3 regions of the Pseudomonas sp. S3_E10 genome follow, and region 3 is predicted to be linked to each of the others. Evidence: predicted binding sites of a transcription regulator. Region 3 holds the regulator's gene; each other region holds the start of a gene.

Region 1 (5,814 bases), 2.4 Mb from region 3:
GAGCAGCAGGGTATCAAGTCCCTGGGTGAGTTGGTTCAACGGATCCAGGGCCAGCCGCGCAGTGGGCTCAAAGAGATGGTGGTCGATGCCATGACCACCAACGAAACCCTGTGGTTTCGTGACACCTACCCCTTTGAGGTGCTCAAGAGCAAGGTGCTGCCGGAGGCTATCAAGGCCAGCCCGGGCCAGCGTCTGCGCATCTGGTCGGCGGCCTGTTCTTCGGGGCAGGAGCCGTATTCCATCTCGATGTCCATCGATGAGTTCGAGCGGACCAACATCGGGCAATTGAAGGCCGGTGCGCAAATTGTCGCCACCGATCTGTCCGGCACCATGCTCACCAACTGCAAGACCGGTGAGTACGACAGCCTGGCCCTGGGCCGTGGTTTGTCCCAAGACCGGTTGCAGCGCTACTTCGAGCCTAAAGGCGCCGGGCGCTGGGCGATCAAGGCGCCGATCAAAAACCGCGTGGAGTTTCGCTCGTTCAACCTGCTCGACAGCTACGCCAGCCTGGGCAAGTTCGACATGGTGTTTTGCCGCAACGTGCTGATCTACTTCTCGGCCGAGGTGAAGAAAGACATCCTGTTGCGCATCCATGGCACGCTCAAGCGTGGCGGCTACCTGTTCCTGGGTGCTTCCGAAGCGCTGAACGGCCTGCCGGATCACTTCCAGATGGTGCAGTGCAGCCCCGGCATCATTTACCAGGCCAAATAACCGGCGCTTTAAAAACAAAAACGGGAGACCTTTGCAAAGTCTCCCGTTTTTTATTCGCGCAAAATCGCTGCCGGTCCTCATCAACAGCGCTCAGGGCGTGGTGCTCATTTGGAGGGGCCCCAGGGACAGGCCATGTTGCCCGCTGGGCACTGTTGCGTTGAAGATGCCGAGTCGCACGGTTCCCGTCGTGGCGGCGGTAAATGTTCCTGTTCCGATTTGGCGTCGGGCATCGGTAATAGTGGTGACGTCAGGCCCGATCCGGCTGCCGTTTATCGTCATGTGCAGGGTCGACCCGTCGCTGACGGCTGTACTTCCCGTCACCTCGAAGCTGCAGTTATAGGTGCGTCCTGCCGTTACCGGAACTGCACGGGTGATGATGTGGGAGCTGGTGGCCTGATTGTTGAACTGGTTAACGACCACGCGGCTACCGATCACGCTTAGCCGCGACACATAGACGCCTTGTGCTACCCAGCCTTGAAAGGTGCCGTCGCTGAAGTCCCATGACTGGTCTGGTGGCACCACAATGGGCAGGCGACCGATGTTTACTCTCGCCTCCCCTGCAGTGGAATACAGCCCTCCACGCAGGATGCGGGCCCGCAACTGGACTTCGGTGCCCGCACTGGCGATGACAATGTTCGTGGGAATCAGAATCCGCAGCGAAGCGGTGCTGTGGGCAATATTAAAGCTTTGATTGTGCGTGCCACCAAGAACGGTGCTGTTGAGGCTCAAATAGAAATAATCGGCTGGCTGCATAGGAAAATCCAACCTCAGTATGGCGACGTCGCCGCTCAGTCGGGCAGGGTCAAGATTCGGGATCGGCTGTGTCGAATCCTGTTCGACAAACCTGGGGGCCGGGATTATCAACATGTCGAGCCTCTGCGTTGTGCTTAAGGGGGTCGGTTGATAAAGCATCAAAGCCTACGCGTGTCGCAATTGTCATAAATAACAGTACGGACAAACGGTTAAATACCCCGGCCCCCTGCGCACACCGTTTATAGCCCTCCACTCGCAAGCGGCAAGCCCGATTGCCGCTTTACTGGCGCTACGCGGAAATCGCTTGCCGCTTTTCTGGCATCACCGCCGGCAACATTGCCGCAAGCCCTTGAAATTCGGGCTCTGCTCAGGTTGGCATGCACCTTGCTATAGTCCTGTTAACGAACAGCAGGTCAGCCTAAAGGTTTCCGCCATGAGCATCAGCTTCGATAAAGCGCTCGGTATCCACGAACAAGCCCTGGGCTTCCGCGCCCAGCGTGCCGAAGTCCTGGCCAACAACATTGCCAACGCCGACACCCCGAACTACAAGGCTCGGGACCTGGACTTCTCCGCTGTGCTCGCTGCACAGCAGGACAAGACCAAGAACGGCACCTTCGCCTTGAACATGACCAACAACCGTCATATCGAAGCGCAAGGCCTGAGCAGTGGTGACGAGTCGTTGCTGTATCGCACGCCGATGCAGCCATCGATCGACCAGAACACCGTCGACGCCCAACTGGAGCAATCGGCTTATGCCGAGAACTCGGTGAACTTTCAGGCCAGCTTTACCCTGCTCAACAGCAAATTCAAAGGGCTGATGTCAGCCCTGCGTGGAGAGTAAGCCATGTCCCTGTCCAGTGTTTTCAATATTGCCGGCAGTGGCATGAGCGCCCAGACCACGCGCCTCAACACCGTCGCCAGTAACATCGCCAACGCCGAGACTGTGTCTTCGAGCATTGACCAAACCTATCGCGCCCGGCACCCGGTGTTCGCCACCATGTTCCAGGCCGGCCAGAACGGTGGCAGCGATTCGTTGTTCCAGGAACAGGACGCCGCCGGCAAAGGCGTGCAGGTACTCGGTGTGGTCGAAGACCAGAGCAACCTCGAAGCGCGCTACGAGCCTAACCACCCGGCAGCGAACGAAAAAGGCTACGTGTATTACCCGAACGTCAACGTGGTCGAGGAGATGGCCGACATGATCTCCGCCAGCCGCTCGTTCCAGACCAACGCGGAAATGATGAACACCGCCAAAACCATGATGCAAAAGGTCCTGACCCTGGGTCAGTGATAAGGGGCGCCAAATAATGGCCATCGTTGATACGTCTAACAACACGGCAGTCCAGGACCTGTTCAATTCCAAGGTCAAGACTGCAACGGACAACAGCAGCCTGGGTGATGCTTCCAAGACCGCGACGGGCAACCAGTCGCTGGGCAAGGACGCGTTCCTGCAACTGCTGGTGACCCAACTGAAAAACCAGAACCCGCTGTCACCCCAGGACAACGGTGCATTCGTGGCCCAGCTGGCGCAGTTCAGCAGCCTCGAAGGCATCAACACCCTGAACGACTCGGTGAATAACATCTCCAGCAACTTCAGCTCCTCGCAAGCGCTGCAGGCTTCTTCGCTGGTCGGGCGTTCGATCATCACCCAGACCGACAAGGCCCTGGTGGATACCAGCAAGAGCATGACCGGCTCGGTGGCCGTGACCGCGGCGACGGGTAACGTCACCGTCAAGATCACCGACAAAGACGGCAACCTGGTGCGCACCCTCGATTTGGGCGCCCAGAGTGCCGGTACGTCGGACTTTATCTGGGATGGCAAGAACGGCAACGGCGAGGTCGCCCCAGCCGGCACCTACACCTTTGCGGCCACGACCAAGAATGACAAGGGCGACGCAGTGGCCCTGGCAACATCGCTGCCGGCAACCGTGACCAGCGTGACGTTGAGCAAGACCGGCGGCGAAATGCTGCTGAACCTTGCAGGTGGCATGGGCAGCGTGAAGCTGTCGCAAATTCAGACTATTGGTACATAGAGCCGGCTAGATACGGCAGAGGGAGAGAAACATGTCTTTTAACATCGGCCTTAGCGGCCTCTATGCGGCCAATAAACAACTGGACGTGACCGGCAACAACATCGCCAACGTCGCGACCACCGGCTTCAAGTCGTCCCGTGCGGAATTCTCCGACATCTATGCCGCGTCCAAACTGGGTACCGGCCAGAACAGCATCGGCAACGGCGTGAACCTGGCGGCGGTGTCCCAGCAATTCACCCAGGGTGACGTCAACGGCAGCGGCGGTATCCTGGACATGGCGATCCAGGGTGGTGGCTTCTTCGTGCAGAAGGGCAGCGACGGTTCGCTGGAGTACACTCGCAGCGGTGCCTTCCGTGCCGACAAAGACGGCTATATCACCAACAACACCGGTACCTCGCGTTTGCAAGGCTATGCGGCGGACGATGACGGCAAAATCATCAAGGGTGGCCTGACCGACCTGCAACTGAACCTGTCGAACCTGCCGCCGAAGGCGTCCACCAAGGTGGATTCCACCAGTAACCTGAACTCCTCGGAGCCGGTGATCAACCAGACGCTCAAGCCATTCGACCCGACGGATACCAGTACTTTCACCACCCAATACAGCACCACCTTGTACGACGCCCAAGGCAATGCGCACCCGATGGTGCAATACCTGGTGAAAACCGACGGCAACAAGTGGAACGCCTATACGCTGATTGATGGGCGCAACCCTAACGGTTCGTCACCAACGGGCGGTACGCCACCCACTCCGCCTGTGCCTTCGACCCTGACCTTTGACGGCTATGGCAAGCTCACCAGCATCGTCACCGCCGGCGCGTCCAGCACGACGCTGACCTTGACCGGTTGGGTGCCAGGTACCGTGACCAATGGCGTCTGGAAAGCCAACGGCGCGGATGCCAACCCTGACGGCATCGCCATCAACATGGCGAACATCACCCAGTACAACTCGGCCACCTACCGCAACCCACCGATCACCGACGGCTATGCCACCGGCCAGATCACCGGCCTGAAAATCGACGGCAGCGGCGTGTTGTTCGCCACGTTCAGCAACCAGCAGAGCAAGGCCATCGGCCAGATCTCCCTGGCCAGCTTCAACAACGAGCAGGGCCTGCAGCCAGCCGGCAGCACCACTTGGAGAGAGACGTTCGCTTCGGGCCAGCCGGGTTACGACACCCCGCAATCCGGTACCTTGGGTTCGATCGTGGCCAACTCCCTGGAGAACTCCAACGTCAACCTGACCAACGAGCTGGTGGACCTGATCAAGGCCCAGAGCAACTACCAGGCCAACGCCAAGACTATCTCCACCCAGAGCACCATCATGCAGACCATCATTCAGATGACTTGATGCCATGGCGTAATGCGCTTGACTGAAAACCCCTCGATCGAGGGGTTTTTTTTGCCCTGACAAACGTCGTCTGGAACGTCCTACGCCCTGAATGCCACCCATGAAGCCGGAAGCTATCGAGCTTGTGACCTTGGGTGGGGAATAACAATGGGAAATCAGTGGGGGATGGGTCGCAGCGAGGCCGGCGTGCATTTTGACGCGGGAGCGGCACAGTTCTATTTGAGCGGCAAAGGCGCGACACACGCGATCAACGAAGACCGGGACGCAAAAAATAAGGAGGCCGTCGCACAACTGCTCAAGGAGCTTGATGACGCGCACAGTACCGGCAAAAACCAGACTGTCCGGGAATTGCGCGACAGGCTCAATGAAAAACGCACAGCATTGGGGGACGACACGTTCAAGAAAATCCTTGAGCAACTCAAGGAAGAACGCTCCAAGCGATGGCTGGAGCTTTTAAAGATGCTGTTTCCGGACCTGTTTCCGGATACGCCTGCCCCTTCTCCGGCACCACCATCGCCTAGGGATGGCGGTGGCGGCGGTGATTTTCCCGGTCGCGGCGGCTTCGGTCCCAGTGAGTCGATGAGCAACAAGCCGATTACCGAAGGCTCACGGCATCACCACTACAAGCCCGACACGAGCAACCCCGGGAAAAAGCCGGACAATATCTGGAGTGGCTTCAGGCAGGGGCCTGACGGCAATTGCGTGACTGTATCGGCGATAAAGGCGGCGATGATGCGGTATGGGCAAAAACCTACGGACATTTTCAAAGACGTTAAGGCGTTGGGCCACGGCTACGAGGTGACCATGCGTGATGGCTTCAAGCTTTCTCTGTCCAATGACGAGGTGAGGCAGGCGGCCATTCATGCGCGTTTCAAGGGCGATGACCCGGCAATGATGACGGATGCCAACTTCATGTATGCCGCGAGCGCCAAGCGGGCGCAGATGGAAAACAATGACGGTACTGCTGGGCGCAGT
Region 2 (5,814 bases), 2.4 Mb from region 3:
ATGAAACGGAACGCGTCGTTGCGCATGATGGTGCCGTAGGTGGCGCCGCGAAACAGATGTGAGCGCTCCTTGACCCACTCGCAGAAACGGCTCATGCCGTAGCGGCCCAGGCCTTGTTGGGCGATATCGCGGATATCCAGCCAGGTGGCGTTGATGTTTTCCCACATGTCGGCGGTAATTCGCCCACGCACCGCATGGGCACTGGCCCGCGCGGCGCCGAGACAACTGTAGATACTGGCCGGGTTGGCCGCGTCCAGAGCGAAGAAGTGCAGCAGGTTTTCGGCATGCAATTCACCGTGGCGCTCGCGGTAATCCTCCAGGGTGCCGGTGATCAATAACGGCATGGCCAGTTCATGCAGGCCATCGCCGCGCCCGTCCTGGGGCATCAGCGACAACGAATAACTGACATCGAGCATGCGCGCGAGGTTTTCGGCGCGCTCAAGGTAGCGCGACATCCAATATAAATCCGAGGCAGTTCTGCTCAACATGGCATCAATCCTCCACCACCCAGGTGTCTTTGGTGCCGCCGCCCTGGGACGAGTTGACCACCAGCGAACCTTCGCGCAGCGCCACACGGGTCAAGCCGCCGGGGACTACACGGGTTTCCTTGCCGGACAACACAAACGGGCGCAGGTCGATGTGCCGTGGGGCGATACCGTTTTCGACAAAGGTCGGGCAGGTGGACAGGCATAGGGTCGGTTGGGCGATATAGGCGTGGGGCTTGGCCTTGATACGCGCACGGAAGGCTTCGATCTCGGCCGCGGTGGACGCGGGCCCCACCAGCATGCCGTAGCCGCCGGAGCCTTGGGTTTCCTTGACCACCAAGTCCGGCAGGTTGGCCAGCACGTGGGACAGTTCATCAGGTTTGCGGCACTGGAAGGTCGGCACGTTCTTCAGGATCGGTTCTTCATCCAGGTAAAAACGGATCATCTCGGTGACGAAGGGATACACCGACTTGTCATCCGCCACCCCGGTGCCGATGGCATTGGCCAGCACCACGTTGCCTGAACGATAGGCGGCGAGCAGGCCGGGTACGCCGAGCATGGAGTGCGGATTGAACGCCAGCGGGTCGAGAAACGCGTCGTCGAGGCGACGGTAGATCACGTCCACCGCCTTGGGGCCGTCGGTGGTGCGCATAAATACGCGGTCATCACGCACGAACAAGTCAGCCCCTTCCACCAGTTCCACACCCATTTCCCGAGCGAGGAACGCATGCTCAAAAAAGGCGCTGTTGAACCGCCCCGGCGTCAGTACCACCACGCTGGGGTTATCCAGGGGGCTGGAGCTTTTCAGGGTATCGAGCAGCAGGTTGGGGTAATGGTCGATGGGCGCGATGCGCTGGGCCGCGAACAGTTCGGGGAACAGGCGCATCATCATCTTGCGGTCTTCGAGCATGTAGCTGACACCGCTGGGTGTACGCAGGTTGTCCTCCAGCACGTAGTAAGTGCCATCGCCATCACGTACGAGATCGACCCCGGAGATGTGGGAATACAGATCACGGTGCAGATCCAGCCCCTGCATCGCCAATTGATATTGCTCGTTGGCCAGCACCTGTTCGGCGGGAATGATGCCGGCCTTGATGATGCGTTGCTCGTGGTACAGGTCGGCCAGAAACATGTTCAGCGCCTTGACCCGCTGGATGCAACCGCGCTCGACCACCCGCCATTCACTGGCCGGAATACTGCGCGGGATGGTGTCGAAGGGGATCAGGCGCTCGGTGCCTTGCTCGTCCCCGTACAGGGTGAAGGTGATCCCGGCGCGGTGAAACAGCAAATCGGCTTCGCGGCGACGCTGGGCCAAGAGTTCTGCCGGGGTGTCGGCCAACCAGCGGGCGAATTCGCGGTAGTGCGGGCGCACCTGCCCCGCCCCATCGTACATCTCATCGTAATAAGTGCGGATCATGCCGTACTCCTTGTCACTCGGACGCAAGAACCATCGCAAGGCCCGTGCCATCGGCATAAACACTTAAAAATCAGTGCGTTGAATTAATCCAGGCACCTTGTCGCACCTTCCTGGTGCACAGAATGCCCGGCGTGTTGTCCTGCGCTTCATCGCAATGCAGGCTTTGACTATCAACAGCATAGCCAGAGTTGATTTCACTGCCCGGCCAAGCCTGCGGATAATCGCGCCATCTGCTGAATAACCTTTGGCGCTCCGCTCTTCCCTTTAGGCCACCCTCGTTGGGTGGCTTTTTTTTAGGGTTCAAAAAGTACGGTAGGCGTCGCGCGGCGTTTCAGGTCATACAAACAAAATCGGCCGACCCTGAGGTCAGCCGATACACGGTGTTGCGCGTGACAACCCACTACATGGGTAACGGGCGAACCGGGTGCTTGACGCCCCACCCTTCTATGATGCCGCCAAGGGGCTCCACCACTGCTTCAAAGTCCTGCTCGAAGTCTCCTATGCCGTCGTAGGTTGCAAACATGACCTTGCTTAGCTCCAGGTACCAGGCGCCATCGTCGCGCGCACTGACCTGGGCGTTCAGCGACTCGCCGCGAAACTCACCCGCCGCCCTGCGCGCCCGTTCCTCATCCGGGAAAATGGCGTAGAACTCGATGGGGTGGAAACGTGAAAAATCGAAGCCGCCTTCTTTCATGCGGCGCAGAACGTGGGTACTGATGTCTTCTTGATAGGCTGTGCTCATGAAACGTCCTCCTCAAACCGATGGATAGACTTTCCGTGCTTCCCGAAGCCCGCACCTACCGGCGCGGGAACGGCCATGACATCACCGCTGGAAAACAAGCATGTAGCTGACAAGACCAGACCTTAGCGATTCATTCGCTGATCTCGCTTGCAGAGTAGCGCGAAGCTATCACCTCCACCAGAGGGGCTTGATGGGCGTAAAGGGAATATTCAGGCTGAGGGAGAAATGTCGAGGATCTGGATACTGTTCTGGTCTTTGAGAATCTTGACCGTCGGCTCGGATTGGCGACCTTCGAGGTCGTTGAGGTCGAGTTCAGCGGCGACGGGCACCAGCTTGTTGCGAATCATGTGCGCAGCGTCTTCGAGGCTGGGCTTTTGTTCGCAGGTGAACTGCTCCACGGACTGCTCGCCGTGATCATCAACGAAGGTAATTTGCCACGTTTGCATCGGTGCCTCCTCGATAAAGCCCGCGTATGGGCTCACAGGTATCTGGACCTTGAGGGCGCGCTAAACGTTCCGCTCAAGGCCTGAGGCACCGGATCAACCGCGCTTATTTTTCAGCGTGGTCTTTCAAGGCTTTCAACGTGTTGAACGGGGCATCCACCACGAATTTGTTCGCCAGCCACGACGGCACGCTGCCGCCTGGCTCGGTGTGGACCTGGTAAGTCACTTCGGTCTGGTTGTCGCCTTTGGGCACCAGCTTCCAGAAACCCTCGACCTGGGCGACACGCACATAACCTTTTTCGTCCGGCTTGTAGGTCGGCACGCCCTCAAGCTTGCGGGTTACGCTGCCATCGGCGTTTTTGATGGTGGTGACATGAATATAGGAATCACGATCGGTCACCGGGAATGGGGCGTTGAACTGCGTGTAGGTCCAGGCCTCGTCGCCTTTTTTATCTACCAGCTTCTGGGATTTGCATTCGTGGATCCAGGAACAGGCACCGGCGACATCTTCTTGCAGCGCAACGATCTTGGCCACGGGCGCCTTGATCACGGTTACACCGCGATAGGCCTTGTATTTGGAACCCGCCACTTCGCTCAGGGACACCTTGATCCCCTCTTCGTCCTTGGCGACCTGCCAGTCTTCAGCTTGTGCAGTGGCAGCACACAACAGCGTAAAACCGCACAGCACCGCCATTCGTTTCAGCGAACCCATTGTTGTATTCCTTATTGTTGACGTTCCGAGAGTAAAGCCCATCAAGCCGCCGTCATCTGCTCCCACCAGCCGATCAACCGGATCGCATCGGCCTGGTCGGTGCCGCACACATCGATATCCGCCTTGAAATCACTGCACACCGCCGGGCGCTCCGGCTGCCCGAACAGTTGGCACAGCTGTTCGACCGACAGGTGCAGGCAGCGTTCGCCCGCGGGCTTGCCATTAGGCATTCCGGGTAACGGCGAACTGATGGAGGGGGCAATGCAGCAGGCGCCACAGCCTTCACGGCAATTCATGACCAGCAGGTCCTCGACGACTCAATAGGGATGGCCGGGCTAGGGTACGCCCTTAAACAGCCGTTTTAAAATGGGCTAACACGGGTTTTTCGCATAAAACAAACATGACCGACCGGTCTGCGACAGATGGTCAATGACTCGCGTCACGCACGGGGGAAAGTTTACTGCTTGAACTCAAACTCCAACGCGGCGCCTTCCACCTCCCGGCGCTCCTCGTTGCGCAATTGCAGCTTCATTTCATTGCTGAGCAAACGGCCGTTGATCTGGAAGGCACTGTTGTCAGTGGGCTTCTCGCCGAACATCGGTGGCAGCAACGGCACGCTCTTGGGCTTGGGCATGGTGCCTAGCGGCTGCAGGTGCCGGACCATGTCCGAAGGCAGGGACAGGTCCAACTGCGCCGGTGGCAGCTGGGTCTGTGCCACTTCCTGGGCTGACTTGGACTTTTTCGCCGACGCCCGCTTTTTAGCGGCTGCGGCTTTTTTCTTCGCCGCAGGTGCTTGCTGGGTTGGCGTGGTTTTTTTTGCGGAGGGCTTCTGTTCGCTGCTGGCAGCAGGCTTGTTTTCAGTCACGGGTGATGCCGCCAGCACGGTGCTGACGTTACACAGGCTTAACAGGCCAATCACCATAGCAGTGCGAAAAATACAGGTCATATCGCCTACAGCATTAACGGCAGAGGGCCATATGCTCGCTTGTTGTGCGCGGCATGACAAGCGCGGTGACTCGCCAGCTATCGGAGTTGCCCTCTTTTTACGGCTCAAAAACCCGCTGCGGTTTCCTGGCATAACTGGCTGGCCAGCATCCCCAGGGTCATCAGCGCGCGCTCTGCCTCGCGGTTCCAGGGTGTGCCGCAGTTAAGCCGAATACAGTGGTTGAACTGCTCGGTATTGCTGAAGATCAACCCCGGCGCAATGCTGATGCCCTGTTGCAGGGCGCGCACATGCAGTTCCTGGGTATTGACCCGGCCCGGCAAACTGACCCACAAAATAAAACCGCCGGTCGGGCGAGTCATCTGGGTGCCCTCCGGGAAATATTGCTGCACCGCCAGTTGAAACGCGCTGAGGTTCTTGCGGTACTCCTGACGAATGTAGCGCAGGTGTCGATCGTAGCCACCGTTCTCCAGGTAGGCCGCGACCCCCATCTGGGTCACGCTGCACGCCGAATGGGTGCTGAACATCTGCAAACGCTGGATTTCCTGCTGGTACTTGCCGGCAATCATCCAGCCGATCCGCACGCCCGGCGACAATGTCTTGGAGAAGCTTGAGCAATAGATCACCCGATCCAGGCGGTCATAGGCTTTGAGGGCTTTGGTGCGGCCCAGCTCGAACATCAGTTCGCCGTAGATATCATCCTCGACGATCTGGATATCGAAATCCGATGCCAGGCGCAGCAGCTGTTTCTGCCGCTCCTCGGGCATGGTGCCACCCAACGGGTTACTCAGGCGCGTGGTCAGTACCAACGCTTTGATCGACCATTGATTGGCCGCCAACTGCAAGGCTTCAAGGCTCATGCCGGTGGACGGATCGCTGGGGATCTCGATGACCTTGAGGCCTAGCAGATCGGCCAGTTGCAGCAAACCATAATAGGTCGGTGATTCCGCTGCGATCAGATCGCCGGGACGGGTCAGCACCCGCAGCGACATCTGCAACGCATCGACACAGCCGTGGGTGATCACGACTTCGGAAGGGTCCACCACTACGCCGGCATCGCGCATGCGGATCG
Region 3 (5,814 bases):
CGCGGGCGATCAGGTTGGCAATTTGTTCAAGGGCTTTTTTCTTGCTGCCGCCCGGCACGTTCACGAGGGAACGGCCGGGGGTCAGGATGGTTTCAAGTCGGATCATGGGGGGAGAGTTAACGACCTGTACCTTGCATCAGGTGCAGATTCTTTTCCTTATGCTTTATGAGTTGGCGGTCCAGCTTGTCGTAGAGCGAGTCAATCGCCGCGTACATGTCCTCATGCTCAGCATTGGCGACGAGCTTGGCATTCGGTACGTGCAGGGTGGCCTCGATTTTCTGCTTGAGCTTATCGACCTCCATGATGACCTGCACGTTGGTGATCTTGTCAAAATGCCCCGCAAGCTTGTTCAGCTTGCTCTCGGTGTACTCACGCAGGGGCTTGGTGACTTCCAGCTGGTGTCCACTGATGTTGACTTGCATACAGCTTCTCCTTCGTTGCCAGTGCATAAAGCGGCAGGCAAAGACGCCTGCCACTGGAACGCTGTGGCCCGCCCGTCACATCAAACGCTTACGCTCGCTGGAAGGCGCGATCCCAAGGGACTCGCGGTACTTGGCGACGGTTCGACGGGCGACCTGAATGCCTTGTGCCTCCAGTAAACCAGCGATCTTGCTGTCACTCAACGGCTTTTTCTGATTTTCCGCGGCAACCAGTTTTTTGATGATCGCGCGGATCGCCGTGGACGAGCATTCGCCGCCTTCGGAGGTGCTGACATGGCTGGAGAAAAAGTATTTGAGCTCATATATACCCCGTGGGGTATGCATGAATTTTTGCGTCGTCACCCGTGAAATCGTTGATTCGTGCATGCCTACCGCCTCGGCGATGTCATGCAGCACCAGAGGCTTCATCGCCTCGTCGCCGTATTCCAGGAAGCCGCGCTGATGCTCGACGATCTGGGTGGCAACTTTCATCAGGGTTTCGTTACGGCTCTGCAGGCTCTTGATGAACCAGCGGGCTTCCTGCAACTGGTTGCGCATGAAGGTGTTGTCGGCGCTGGTGTCGGCGCGGCGCACAAAACCGGCATATTGCGGGTTGACCCGCAGGCGTGGCACCGACTCCTGGTTCAATTCCACCAGCCAGCGTTCGTTGTCCTTGCGCACAATCACGTCAGGGACCACATATTCGGCTTCGCTGGACTCGATCTGCGAGCCCGGGCGCGGGTTGAGGCTTTGCACCAGTTCGATAACCTGGCGCAGGTCATCTTCCTTGAGCTTCATGCGGCGCATCAACTGGCTGTAGTCGCGGCTGCCCAGCAGGTCGATGTAATCGGTGACCAGGCGCTGGGCTTCAGCCAGCCAAGGTGTCTTGGCGGGCAGCTGGCGCAGTTGCAGCAACAGGCATTCGCTCAGGGAGCGGGCGCCAATGCCCGCAGGCTCGAACTGCTGGATGCGGTGCAGGACGGCTTCGATTTCGTCCAGCTCAATGTCCAGTTCAGGGTCGAAGGCCTCCAGAATCTCCTCGAGCGTCTCGTCCAGATAACCCTGGTTGTTGATGCAATCGATCAGCGTGACGGCGATCAGGCGATCGGTGTCGGACATCGGTGCGAGGTTCAGTTGCCACAACAGATGGCTCTGCAGGCTTTCGCCGGCGGAGGTGCGGGTGGTGAAGTCCCACTCGTCATCATCGTTGCTGGGCAGGCTGCTCGCGCTGGTCTGGTAGACGTCTTCCCAGGCGGTATCCACCGGGAGTTCGTTGGGAATGCGTTCGTTCCAGTCGCCTTCCTCAAGGTTATCCACCGTTGGGGCGGTTTCCTGGTAGGAGGGTTCCTGCACGTCGGAATTGGTTTTTTGCTCGATGTTGTCGGCCAGCGGGTCTGCATTATCGAAGTCGTCGCCTTCTTCCTGGCGTTCGAGCATCGGATTGGACTCCAGGGCCTCCTGGATTTCCTGTTGCAGGTCCAGGGTCGACAATTGGAGCAGGCGGATGGCCTGTTGCAGCTGCGGTGTCATCGTCAGCTGCTGGCCCATTCTCAGGACTAGCGATGGTTTCATGGCAGGGGCTTAACACCTTATTCGCCGGCGCAATGCGCCATCCACGACAGGGCGCGTGAGCGCCAAACATAAGCAAATTATATGCCTGATATCGAGGGCTTTGCCTAGAGCGCGGTAACAATAAAAAAACCGTAGGTTTTTCTTTGGTACGCGCGCTTCGGACAAACGACCTGCCACCCCCTGTTCATACAGGTGGTTTTACAGGCGGAACTCGTGACCCAGGTACACTTCCTTGACCAGTTCGTTGGCCAGGATGGTCGCGGAATCGCCTTCGGCGATCAACTGGCCATCGTTGACGATATACGCGGTTTCGCAGATATCGAGGGTTTCACGCACGTTGTGGTCGGTGATCAATACGCCGATACCCTTGGCCTTGAGGTGATGGATGATCTGCTTGATGTCGCCGACCGAAATCGGGTCGACGCCGGCAAACGGTTCGTCCAGCAGGATGAACTTTGGCGCGGTCGCCAGGGCGCGGGCGATTTCCACGCGACGACGCTCGCCACCGGACAGGCTCATGCCAAGGTTGTCGCGAATGTGGTTGATGTGGAACTCCTGCAGCAGGCTTTCCAGCTCTTGGCGGCGGCCGTCACGGTCGAGTTCCTTGCGGGTCTCAAGGATAGCCATGATGTTGTCGGCAACCGACAGTTTGCGGAAGATCGAGGCTTCTTGCGGGAGATAGCCGATACCGGCGCGAGCACGGCCGTGCATCGGCTGATGGCTGACATCCAGGTCGTCGATCAGTACGCGACCCTGATCTGCCTGGACCAGGCCGACGATCATATAGAAGCATGTGGTCTTGCCGGCGCCGTTGGGGCCGAGCAAGCCGACGATCTGGCCGCTGTCGATCGACAGGCTGACGTCGCGCACGACCTGACGGCTTTTATAGGCCTTGGCCAGATGCTGGGCTTTCAGGGTTGCCATTACTCGGCCTTCTTCTTCGGCTGGATAACCATGTCGATACGCGGACGTGGCGCAGTTACCTTGTTGCCATTGGCTCGACCGGCGTTGGCGATCTGCTTCACGGTGTCATAGGTGATTTTTTCACCTTCCGTGGAGTTGCCATCGGGGCTCAGCACCTTGGCCTGGTCGATCAATACAATGCGGTTCTGCTGGGCATGGTACTGGATGGTCTTGCCGTAGCCCTTCATCGGGCCTGTATCGGTAGCCGACTGCTTCTGTTCGAAGTAAGCCAGGTTGCCCACCGAGGTCACGACGTCAATATCACCGTTTGGGGTGCGCGTCAGTGTCACGGTATTGCCGGTGATCTTCATCGACCCCTGGGTAATGATCACGCCGCCGGTGTAGGTCGCTACACCTTGCTTGTCATCCAGTTGCGCATCGTCAGCCGAGATGTGGATCGGCTGCTGGCTATCGTTCGGCAGAGCCCAGGCGCTCACGCTTCCCAGTGCTGCGCCCAGACTGAGCAAAATAGGGAGAGTTTTAACGAGCCTCATACTGTCCTCTTACGTTCGATAGCAGGTGTATCCTGCTTTCTTTCAAATACGCTTTCATTCCCTTGCCAGTCGATACACCGCCAGCGCCGTCGATTCTAACGTCTTGCTCGGTCTGCGCATATTGCTTCTGCGGGAATACGGTCATGCGACTGGTAGTAATCACCGTGTCGCGTTTCTGGGCGTCAGTGCGTGCAACACGCACCGAATCAATCAGTTCTACCTCGGTACCGTCCGGGTTCACCTCGCCACGCTTGCTGGTGACGTGCCACGGAAACTCAGTGCCGCGATACAGGTTCAGGTCCGGATTGGTCAGCAGGGTGACTTCGGTCGTCTTCAAATGCTCGACCTTGTCCGAGGTCATTTCGTACTGCACCTTGCCGTCCGGCAGGAACTGCACGCTGTAGGCGTTGGTGGCGTAATAGTCGATAGCGCCTTCGTCGACCTGCGCGGCAGGTTGGTCGAGGAAGCGCTCCGGGCTGATATTCCAGTAGCCCACCGCCAGGAATAGCGCGGCGATGACCCCGAATAGCAGGAAGTTGCGAATCTTTTTGCTCAACATAAAACGCTCTATAGGTAGGCGGCGTGGGCCGCTTCAAGGCTGCCCTGGGCACGCAGGATCAGCTCGCAGAACTCGCGGGCAGCGCCTTCTCCGCCACGGGCGGTGGTGATGCCATGGGCGTGTTCGCGAACGAATGCCGCCGCATTGGCGACCGCCATGCCCAGGCCCACTCGGCGAATGACCGGCAAGTCCGGCAGATCATCACCCAGGTAGGCGACCTGCTCATAGCTTAGGTTGAGTTGGCCAAGAAGCTCGTCCAGAACCACCAGTTTATCCTCGCGACCCTGATACAGGTGAGCAATTCCCAGGTTTTGTGCGCGGCGTTCCACAACGGGGGTTTTTCGACCGCTGATAATCGCCGTTTGCACGCCCGCCGCCATCAGCATCTTGATGCCCTGGCCGTCGAGGGTGTTGAACGTCTTGAATTCGCTGCCATCTTCGAGGAAATACAGGCGCCCGTCAGTCAGCACGCCGTCTACGTCGAAAATCGCCAGTTTGATGTGTTTGCCGCGTTGCAGCAGGTCGCTGGTCATTTACATCACTCCCGCACGCAGCAAGTCGTGCATATTCAGGGCGCCAACCGGATGGTCGTGGCTATCGACCACTACCAGCGCGCCGATCTTGTGGTCTTCCATGATCTTCAATGCTTCGGCTGCCAGCATTTCAGGGCGTGCGGTCTTGCCGTGAGGGGTCATGACCGCGTCGATGGTGGCGGTGTGAATATCGATGGTACGGTCCAGGGTGCGGCGCAAATCACCGTCGGTAAACACGCCGGCCAGGCGACCGTCGGTTTCCAGGATCACGGTCATGCCCAGGCCCTTGCGGGTCATTTCCATCAGCGCGTCCTTCAACAGGGTGCCGCGCTGGACGTGGGGCAATTCATCGCCCGAATGCATGACATTTTCGACTTTCAGCAGCAGGCGGCGGCCCAGGGCTCCGCCAGGATGTGAAAACGCGAAGTCCTCGGCGGTGAACCCGCGGGCTTCCAGCAACGCCACGGCGAGCGCATCGCCCATGACCAGCGCGGCGGTGGTGGAGGAGGTCGGTGCCAGGTTCAGCGGGCAGGCCTCGTGGGCCACGTGAACATTGAGGTTCACCTCGGCGGCCTTGGCCAGCGTCGAGTCCGGGTTGCCGGTGAGGCTGATCATCTGGATCCCGAGGCGCTTGATCAGTGGCAGCAAGGTCACGATTTCGTTGGTGGTGCCGGAGTTGGACAGCGCCAGGATGACGTCATCCTTGGTGATCATGCCCATGTCGCCGTGGCTCGCTTCGGCCGGATGCACGAAGAACGCGGTGGTCCCGGTGCTGGCCAGGGTGGCGGCGATTTTGTTGCCGACATGGCCGGACTTGCCCATGCCGACCACGACAACGCGGCCCTTGCTGGCCAGAATCATCTCGCAGGCGCGTACGAAATCTGCGTCGATATGCGCCAGTAAGCCTTCTACGGCTTCAAGCTCGAGGCGGATGGTGCGTTGCGCGGATTGAATAAGGTCGCTGGATTGGCTCATGTCTGAAATCGTATAGCCTGACGAAAAGTCGGCGATTATAGCGGTAATGATCAATTCCCTCACACAAGTTCGTCAGGCTTTATTCCGCGCTAGCCCGAGATTCATGCCTGGCAACGTTTTTTCACTGTCCCGGATCTGAACAAGCACCGTTCCGGCCTTGGGCGCGTTGTACCAGCAGTGATATAGTTCGCCGCCAGTTCGGTCCGCCCAGCCCACGTGGCTATCTGTTGCGTAACCGTTGAATAGGTTTATCGCATGCGTGGTGTCTGAGTGAAAGGCTGCATCCCAAGGAGTTTAGA

What was found. Region 3 encodes sigma-54, which starts transcription at its own class of promoters, with help from an activator protein. Its sites were predicted from a motif close to ANTGGCATNNANNTTGCTNT; they were not measured.
Region 1: a site for sigma-54 is predicted at 1,836-1,855, ahead of flgB (flagellar basal body rod protein FlgB). Genes of this name have one in related genera too.
Region 2: a site for sigma-54 is predicted at 1,935-1,954, ahead of AB4N98_RS19560 (circularly permuted type 2 ATP-grasp protein). Genes of this name have one in related genera too.

What each region holds. Positions count from the first base shown of each region.
Region 1 is NZ_CP162743.1:4,185,243-4,191,056, forward strand. Features, by position in the region: gene cheR (protein-glutamate O-methyltransferase CheR) at 1-711, shown strand, start outside; gene AB4N98_RS19220 (hypothetical protein) at 802-1,464, opposite strand; gene flgB (flagellar basal body rod protein FlgB) at 1,898-2,305, shown strand; gene flgC (flagellar basal body rod protein FlgC) at 2,309-2,752, shown strand; gene flgD (flagellar hook assembly protein FlgD) at 2,769-3,494, shown strand; gene flgE (flagellar hook protein FlgE) at 3,526-4,839, shown strand; gene AB4N98_RS19245 (hypothetical protein) at 4,987-5,814, shown strand, end outside.
Region 2 is NZ_CP162743.1:4,250,446-4,256,259, reverse strand. Features, by position in the region: gene AB4N98_RS19565 (alpha-E domain-containing protein) at 1-488, opposite strand, end outside; gene AB4N98_RS19560 (circularly permuted type 2 ATP-grasp protein) at 493-1,902, opposite strand; gene AB4N98_RS19555 (ribonuclease E inhibitor RraB) at 2,303-2,644, opposite strand; gene AB4N98_RS19550 (hypothetical protein) at 2,854-3,090, opposite strand; gene AB4N98_RS19545 (START domain-containing protein) at 3,194-3,799, opposite strand; gene AB4N98_RS19540 (YkgJ family cysteine cluster protein) at 3,841-4,095, opposite strand; gene AB4N98_RS19535 (translation initiation factor 2) at 4,257-4,745, opposite strand; gene AB4N98_RS19530 (aminotransferase-like domain-containing protein) at 4,850-5,814, opposite strand, start outside.
Region 3 is NZ_CP162743.1:1,806,693-1,812,506, reverse strand. Features, by position in the region: gene ptsN (PTS IIA-like nitrogen regulatory protein PtsN) at 1-106, opposite strand, end outside; gene hpf (ribosome hibernation-promoting factor, HPF/YfiA family) at 117-422, opposite strand; gene AB4N98_RS08130 (RNA polymerase factor sigma-54) at 498-1,991, opposite strand; gene lptB (LPS export ABC transporter ATP-binding protein) at 2,190-2,915, opposite strand; gene lptA (lipopolysaccharide transport periplasmic protein LptA) at 2,915-3,448, opposite strand; gene lptC (LPS export ABC transporter periplasmic protein LptC) at 3,435-4,007, opposite strand; gene AB4N98_RS08110 (KdsC family phosphatase) at 4,016-4,540, opposite strand; gene AB4N98_RS08105 (KpsF/GutQ family sugar-phosphate isomerase) at 4,541-5,515, opposite strand; gene AB4N98_RS08100 (ATP-binding cassette domain-containing protein) at 5,814-5,814, shown strand, end outside.